DNA from 2 places in the Mucilaginibacter koreensis genome. Region 1 is predicted to be linked to the other one. Evidence: riboswitches for the same ligand, from Rfam matches in the RefSeq annotation. Region 1 holds a riboswitch; the other holds the start of a gene.

Region 1 (4,429 bases):
AAACAGATTATTTACTTCGATCCCTATGTAACAAGGCTTCGTGCTCAGGTGGGTATTATAATTTAATGAAATATCGCTTATAGTATAACCAGGCAATTTATAATCATTTATATTCTCATTCAGGTAGTAACGATGTGATGAAATAATTTGGTTATAATATAGGCTCAGGCGCTGAAAGATAACCCCGGCATTTAAATTCACCACATGCTCGGGCGTATACGGAATCTGATTATTATAGGTGCCGCCGCCGGCATCGGTAGTGTTTAATGCCTGCTGGAAGGTATAATTGACTGAGAAGCTATATTTAAATCTTCCAATTTCTTTAGTTTGCGCCTTAACACTTGCGTTCAAACCTTTGGTTTCAACTTTTCCGTAATTTATAATGGACCAGATAAAAGCGTTTTGTGTGGGAATGGCGATGATTTTATCTTTTACGTTCAAATAATATACATCTGCTGATGTTGAAACAAAATCAAGTATACCGCCTGATACTGCTTTGATGTACTCCGCCCCTATATCATATTGTTTCGCAAACTCCGGTTTTAAATTGCGCTGCCCAATTTCAGAGTAATACAAATCGTTAAAGGTTGGATTTCTGAAAATGTTCTTATAAAACGCCCTGATTAAAAAGTTCGGTTGTCCAAAGGGTTTAAATGCAACTTCAAGGGCTGGCGTGTAAATAGAGCGTGCTGGTAGAGCTTTACCCTGCTGCACATTATCATTCACATAAGTGTTGAGCACATTTCCCTGTAGTACCCACTTGCCTGCACTGAATTTTCCTGATATAACATTCAGCAAAGTAAAGCGCTCTGGGCGGGCATAGTTATAACTATTGGCTTTTAAATCGGCGTAACTAAAATCGGTTGAATAACCGAGTTCGAAACCGGTAAAAAGTTGATATGACAGCGCAACCGACTGATACACTTCACGCTGTGTATAAAACTGCTCTAAACGGTGAATATCATTCAAAAAATCAGGATCGAGATAATGAAGGTAGCTGCGGCTCAGCTTTGTATTCAACAACAAGTGTAAACTGCTTTGCCACTGGCGGTTATACGAAACCTGCCCAAAGAGATCATTAGTCCACAGATGCTGCGACCCAGTAGCTGCATAAGGGATGTAGTAGCTGGGTAAACCCTGGCTCTGTGCAGTTTCATTTACCCTGATGACCAGCGTATTGCTATCATTTTTGATACGATAAAGTGCTGCATCGGTTTGAATAGATTTTATTCCGGTATTATAGCGGGTAGCTAAGGTGTCTTCACCTGTTCCGGTTGTTTTGAACTTATACCGGCCATTGGCATACTGAAAGTTACTATTTATGGCTAAGGCCCAATCCTTGCTCAATTTTTGTTGCCATTGCAAATAAGGATTGACTAAACCGAATGAACCGGTTTTGAAGCCGGCTGTAAGTTGATAAGGCTTATTTGCCGAGAAATGCGGATACACAGGCTTAATTGATAATACGCTGGCTGCTGCAAAAGCACGTGCCGGCTGGCATAATTGTGGTGGCTGACTGTTATACAGGCTGATTTGACTGATATTCTCTAGGTTAAACTTGCTCAGGTCAATTTGCCCGTTCTGTGCATCGTTAATCTGAACGCCATCATAAAGCAATGCCGTGTGCTCGGCACCCAGGCTGCGCACTGAGATGGTTTTTAAACCACCTATGCCGCCGTAATCTTTAATCGTTACACCGGTGAAGTTACGTATGGCATCGGCCACATTGTAAGCGCTGTATTGTTTAAATTCTTCGCTTTTAACCTGCTGAACCGGTAACAGTGATGGGGCTTTAGGAATGGAAGAAGTGGAAACCACTACCGGCTTTAAGGTTTTACTTGTGTCTGTTTGTGCGTTGGCAGCAACAGCTAAAGCAAGGCACAAGCAGGTAAGCAGGCCCTTTGGAGAACACTTGAATATATGAGTTTGATTCACTTTACCTGTAGCCATTATTTACACTGTAAGCCATTACAGTACACGCCAAAGCAAAAATCATCAGAAATGAAAACACACTGATCAGATGGGTCGTTCATATCCAAAGCTCTATACCGCGAAAGCTGTGAACTGTATCATACATCATGGCAGGTCTTCTGGCTCGTTCCGCTTATGCCCGGCCTTCCCGATGGTTGTTTGTTACACATCAGTGGCGAAAGAATGGGCATCAGCATAATGGAACTTACAGCTGCGCGACAGCTCCGGATTTACACCGGATTCCCTTTTAATCCTGATCCGCAGATCAGGAACCAAATGCGAGCGCAAAAGTACAACAAGGTTTTATAAATACAAGTGCAGCGTGGTGATAATTATAAACTATCATTTATAATAGTATTTATTATCGTTAAATTTTTTATTAACCATATAGTTAAATAATTTACGATAAACAAAACTACTGCTTTTGCCGGGTGTTTATGAGTTACCTATTAAAAACAAACACTATGGCAGATTTAGCAATTAGAAACACATTAGCATTAGATACCGAAGCTACCGAAAGTGGCCCTATTAATTTAGAATGGCCCGAGCGTTATGTATCAATTGCAGCAGGAGCCAAACTGGCGCTTTCAGGATTAACCCATATTTTTAAAAGCCCATTTAGCAGCATATTAAAGTTAGGTGCAGGCGGCTACCTCTTAAACCGGGGCATTACCGGCCACTGTGAACTATATACCCGTTTAGGTAAAGTAAACACTGACCCGGTTAACGTTAACATCCGTTCATCATTCACTGTGAATAAACCGCGGGAAGAAGTTTACCAATTTTGGAGAAAGCTGGATAATCTGCCTTTATTTATGAAGCACCTGGAAAGTGTAGAAGTGATTGACGAGAAACGCTCACACTGGGTACTGAAATTACCTACCAATGTAGCCAAAGTAAGCTGGGATGCTGAAATTGTGAAGGATGAACCTAATGAAATGATTGGCTGGAGTTCGGTTGAAGGCTCAACGATTGACAATGCCGGTAAAGTACGTTTTAAAGATGCCGAAGATGGAAACGGAACTATTATTGACGTAGTCATATCTTACCAACCACCTGCAGGCGGCGTAGGTTTAGGTGTAGCATCTGCCCTCAGCCCAGTATTTAAAAAGATGGTTGACGATGATGTACGAAACTTTAAGCAATACATGGATATTGGTGAAAACCCTTACCAGTTTAGTGATAGCAGCACAGTAACTGACAATAGCGATCACCACGTATTATAACATACAGTATAAAAAATAGAAAAGCCGCTTAAACAAGCGGCTTTTCTGTTAAAAATAAGTTATGCAATTACTTTACTGCATCAACAACAGCTTTGAAAGCTTCAGGGTTGTTCATCGCTAAATCAGCTAATACCTTACGGTTTAAACCAATTTCTTTAGCGGCTAACTTACCCATCAGTTGAGAATAAGAGATGCCTAACTGGCGTGCACCAGCGTTAATACGCTGAATCCACAGGGCGCGGAACTCTCTTTTCTTGGTTTTACGGTCGCGGTAAGCATACTGTAAACCTTTTTCTACTGTGTTTTTTGCAATGGTGTAAACCTTGCTACGTGAACCATAGTAACCTTTTGCAAGGTCCATGATTTTTTTTCTGCGTCTTCTCGACGCTACTGCGTTTACTGAACGTGGCATTTTTTCTTGTTTTTGGTAGTGAGTGCCTGCTTAAGTGCTGGTCTTTTGTACTCTAATACCTGGTTAAAAATTTTGTTGAATTACTTACCGATACAAAGCATACGTTTTACGTTACCCATGTCAGCATCAGATACTAAGCTGGTCTGACCTAAGGCACGCTTACGTTTAGTTGACATCTTGGTTAAGATGTGGCTTTTGTATGCGTTTTTTCTGGCAATTTTACCGGTTCCAGTAAGCTTAAAGCGCTTTTTGGCACTGGAATTGGTTTTCATTTTTGGCATAACTGTTATTTATTTAAATGGAATGCAGGATTTTAACCGCCCTGCATTTTGTCTTTAGTCAAATCTACTTCTTCGCTGCTTTAGGCGCTACAGTTAAAAACATCCGCTTACCTTCAAGCTTTGGTAACTGCTCTACTTTACCTACTTCTTCGAGGGCCTGAGCAAACTTAAGCAACAAAATTTCGCCCTGCTCTTTGTACACAATGGCACGGCCTTTAAAGTGTACGTAAGCTCTCACCTTTTCACCTGCTTCTAAAAAGCTGATGGCGTGCTTCAATTTAAAATTAAAGTCATGGTCATCTGTGTTAGGTCCGAAGCGAATTTCTTTGATGATGGTTTGCTTGGCGTTGTTTTTAATCTCTTTCAGTTTCTTTTTTTGCTCGTAAATAAACTTGTTATAGTCTATTACACGGCAAACAGGCGGAACTGCATTTGGAGAAATTTCAACCAAATCCAATTCCTGCTGTTCGGCAATGGCCAACGCATCGCGCAGCGAAAATATACCCTGCTCTACGTTGTCACCTACTAAACGGACTTCC
Region 2 (4,429 bases), 1.6 Mb from region 1:
AAGCAATCTGGTTAGCCGTCACTTCTCGCGGCTGGTCATCCCGTACAAATGACCATTGCAGCATCGTGACCGGACCGGTAAGCATCCCCTTCATCGGCTGATGCGTGTGTGCAGCTGCAAAACGGCTCCACCGTACCGTCATGTCCTGCTGGCGGCTCACATCTCCGTAAATCACTGGCGGCTTCACACAGCGGCTGCCGTAACTCTGTACCCAGCCGTTTTTAGTAAATAAGAAGCCGTTGAGCTGCTCACCAAAGTATTCCACCATATCATTACGTTCGAACTCGCCATGCACCAGTACATCCAATCCGATCTCTTCCTGCCAGCGAATCGCTTCGATGGTCGCCTGCTCCAAGGCGCGATCATATTGCTGGGTGGTCAATTCCCCTTTTTTGTACCGGGCTCTCAGCTGGCGAATATCAGCCGTTTGCGGGAAGGAACCGATGGTAGTTGTCGGAAATGCGGGAAGTTGAAGCCGCGCTTGTTGTACCTGCTGGCGCGCCGGGAAAGCACTTAAGCGACTGGCCTGAGTTGCATCAATTCCGGCTACCCTGGCTTTGACTTCAGCACGGTGCACCTGTTCGGAAATGCTGCGGCTTTCGATCGCCTGCTGATTCGCTTGCAGCAGGGTGGTATTCCCTTCGGCTAGCTCAGCCAATTCAGATATTTCGGATAGCTTTTGCCGGGCGAATGCCATCCAGCTTTTCAGCTGGTCGTCGAGTTCAGTTTCCAGTTCCAGGTCAAACGGTGTATGCAGCAGTGAACAGGAAGGTGCAATCATAATACGGTCAGTTCCTCTGCGGTCCACCGCCTGTTGAATGAGGGGTAATGACCGGGCATAATCGTTTTTCCATATGTTGCGGCCATCCACCACCCCCAGTGAAAGTTGCAAGTGCTCAGGCATCAGTTTCAGCACTTCATCTAATTGTTCCGGTGCCCGCACTAAATCCAGATGCAGTGCTGTCACCGGCAAACTCACCGCGAGTGCGGTATGATCCAGCAAACCTTCAAAGTAAGTGGCCAGCATCAGTTTTACGCCACTCACCCGGTTGGCGATAGCGCGGTAAGCATAAGTAAAGGCGTCTTTCTCTGCTTTGGATAAGTCAAGTGAGAGGAACGGTTCGTCCAGTTGAATCCATTCTGCGCCCAAGGATCTGAGTTTATTGATAATCGCGACATACACGGGAACCAATTTCACAATCAAGTCAATCCGGTGAAAGCCGGCTTCTTTTTCTTTACCCAGCAGCAAATAGCTCACCGGACCAATCAACACGGGCTTTGCTTTGTTGCCGACCTGTTGTCTGGCGGCATGATACTCAGCGAATATCTTTTCAGAAAAGAGACGAAACTCCTGATCAGCCGTAAACTCCGGAACGATGTAGTGATAGTTCGTGTCGAACCATTTGGTCATCTCCATCGCGGTGATATCCAAGCCATCTTGCTGATAGCCGCGCGCCATGGCGAAGTACAGGTCGATTTCCTGATTGGAGGGCACCTGACTAAGCACAGGTGAGTACCGTTTGGGGATAGCGCCCAGAAGCAGGCTCATGTCCAGTACCTGGTCATAATAACTGAAATCATTGCAGGGAATCAGGTCAATCCCCGCATCCAGCTGGATTTGCCAATTTTCTTCTTTGAGCTGGCGGGTGACCTGATTGAGTTCCTTCAGCTCTAAGGTTCCTGACCAATACTGCTCGCTGGCCTTTTTCAGTTGTCGGTGGCTGCCCATTCTGGGATAGCCGAGGTTGTTTTTTAGCATACGCATAAAACTTGTGGGTTAAACATTAATGAAAGATTAATGCTCCTTACGTTTTTGGTATGCCTTCGGGAAATGGGTGTAGAAATAAACAATAGAAGTCCATTACTGCCGGGCGCAACTCAGCCCTGCTGCTATAGCTATCCTGTTTGTCCATTGACTACTGCTTCAATCGCGAAAGCATCGGTCTTAAAACAGCAGAGGCAAGTCTCCTGGCTTGTAACATGATGAACCGTCCTTCTCATTTGCCTGGCAAACAATGGATTTTCTTTACGTGGTCATCACTGGAAATGTTACTTACAGTTGCGCGACAGCCCGTGATTTGCACACGGTTCCTTATTAATTCCCCTCGACGGGGAAACCTTTGCTGCTGGAAGATTTCTTCTGGTAAAGAACGTCAGTGGCAAAGGTAAGTGATTTCCAGGACTAAACTCCCAGCATTCCTGGCTCTTTATTGCGCTGTTGTTTCAGAAACTGGACTGGCCGTCCTATGGCCATTGGGCTCATGTACAGAATTTCACCAACATCCTCTTGCAGATAGCATTTAAGAAGCAGGCCTTGACACCTCGGGAAAGTGACAAGTGAATAGCCGCGGTTATGAGGTAAAACGCGATATCCCTGACAGCCTAAAATTTGCAGGCAGATCGTGGCGGACTGCAGTGATGCCCGAGTTTTTATGCGTCCATCAGTACAGCGATGAATAGCAATAGTTTTCATTAATTGAAACATACGTTTGAATCAAGGGTTCTATCCACACACATCCCTCAAATCAAAATCTGCAAATTTTATGAAAAAAGAAACGGGTACGGAACCCAAGTTCACGACCAAAACCTCCCCCAAGGCGGAACCGGCTTTACAGGAACTGTTCCTGGACGGCATCATGGATATCTATTGGGCAGAAAACCACCTGGCCCAAAACCTGCCGAAGATGATTGAGGCGGCCACATCTGCAAAACTCAAGAAAGCCATTAGTGATCACCTGGCAGAAACCCAGGGACAAATCAGCCGGCTGGAACAAGTGTTTGAATTATTGGGCGAAAAAGTGCTCGCCAAGAAATGTGATGCCATGGAAGGGCTGGTCAAAGAAGGCCAAGGCATCGTGGAAAGTACCGAATCGGGTACCGCCACCCGTGACGTGGGCATCATTCTCGCTTCTCAAAAGATCGAACATTATGAGATAGCCACTTATGGTGGGTTAACACAATTGGCTAAAACATTGGGACACGACGATGTGGCGGAACTGCTTTATCAAAACCTGACAGAGGAAAAGGCAGCCGATCAATTACTGACGGAGGTAGCCGAAGGTGATATCAATTACAAAGCTTCCGAAGAAGCCTAACCCCAAAGATTCATTTCAACATGACAACTAAAAAAGTTACGGAAAAAGGTGTGGATGCGACCGGCGATACCAAAAATTTAGATAAAGGCGCGCAGCCGGCCAATCTCAAAACAGAGAACCTGGCGCCCCATACGGCAGACGCGACAGGCGAATTCATGACCACCAACACCGGTCTGAAGATAAACGATGATCAAAACTCACTGAAGGCAGGTGATCGTGGCCCTACTCTGCTGGAAGATTTTATTCTGCGTGAAAAAATTACGCACTTTGATCATGAACGGATTCCTGAACGCGTGGTCCACGCACGCGGCTCGGGCGCGCATGGCGTGTTTAAAGTATATGAATCTTTGGCTCCCATCACTAAAGCGCTGTTCCTGAACGATACAGCAACAGAAACACCGGTTTTTGTTCGCTTCTCTACCGTAGCCGGCTCCAAAGGTTCCACTGACCTGGCCCGTGATGTGCGTGGCTTCGCGGTCCGGTTTTATACCCAGGAAGGCAACTTCGATCTGGTCGGCAACAATATGCCGGTCTTCTTCATTCAGGATGCGATCAAGTTCCCCGACCTGATTCATGCGGTGAAGCCGGAACCGGATAACGAGATCCCGCAGGCTGCTTCGGCGCATGATACGTTTTGGGATTTTATTTCCCTGACACCGGAATCGGCCCATATGATCATGTGGGTGATGAGCGACCGCGCTTTACCTCGCAGTTACCGCATGATGGAAGGGTTCGGCGTGCACACCTTCCGCCTGGTGAACGCGGAAGGCGTAGCCTGCTTTGTGAAGTTTCACTGGAAACCTCTATTAGGCGTACACGCTGTCGCCTGGGACGAGGCGCAGAACATATCGGGCAAAGACCCGGACTTTCACCGCAGGGATCTGTGGGATGCCATTGACAGCGGTAACTTCCCGGAATGGGAATTAGGCGTGCAGATTGTACCGGAAGAAGATGAGTTCAAATACGAGTTTGACCTGCTGGATTCCACGAAAATTATTCCTGAAGAGTTAGTGCCGGTACAACGCGTTGGAAAAATGACATTGAACCGCAACCCTGACAACTTCTTTGCCGAAACCGAACAGGTTGCCTATCACCTGGGCCATATCGTACCAGGCATCGACTTTTCGAATGATCCGCTGTTACAGGGCCGTTTATTTTCCTATACCGACACGCAGCTCACCCGGCTGGGTGGCCCTAATTTCCAGGAGATCCCGATCAATCGTCCCGTGGTACCGATCCATAATAACCAACGTGACGGCCACATGCGCCAAACGATCAATAAAGGCAAAACCAGCTATAGTCCGAATGCCATAGGCAACAACGATCCGCGACAG

What was found. A riboswitch is a leader RNA that binds a small molecule or an ion and turns the genes downstream of it on or off. The one in region 1 is predicted to bind cobalamin.
Region 2: linked by a shared signal. The riboswitch ahead of metE (5-methyltetrahydropteroyltriglutamate--homocysteine S-methyltransferase) and the one ahead of ACYVNW_RS04450 (TonB-dependent receptor plug domain-containing protein) in region 1 are both predicted to bind cobalamin.

What each region holds. Positions count from the first base shown of each region.
Region 1 covers NZ_BAAGQS010000001.1:1,009,949-1,014,377, reverse strand. Annotated here, with positions in the region: gene ACYVNW_RS04450 (TonB-dependent receptor plug domain-containing protein) at 1-1,950, opposite strand, end outside; cobalamin riboswitch at 2,063-2,263, opposite strand; gene ACYVNW_RS04445 (SRPBCC family protein) at 2,436-3,197, shown strand; gene rplT (50S ribosomal protein L20) at 3,265-3,609, opposite strand; gene rpmI (50S ribosomal protein L35) at 3,690-3,890, opposite strand; gene infC (translation initiation factor IF-3) at 3,955-4,429, opposite strand, start outside.
Region 2 covers NZ_BAAGQS010000001.1:2,601,879-2,606,307, forward strand. Annotated here, with positions in the region: gene metE (5-methyltetrahydropteroyltriglutamate--homocysteine S-methyltransferase) at 1-1,759, opposite strand, end outside; cobalamin riboswitch at 1,942-2,137, opposite strand; gene ACYVNW_RS11905 (YciE/YciF ferroxidase family protein) at 2,544-3,095, shown strand; gene ACYVNW_RS11910 (catalase) at 3,116-4,429, shown strand, end outside.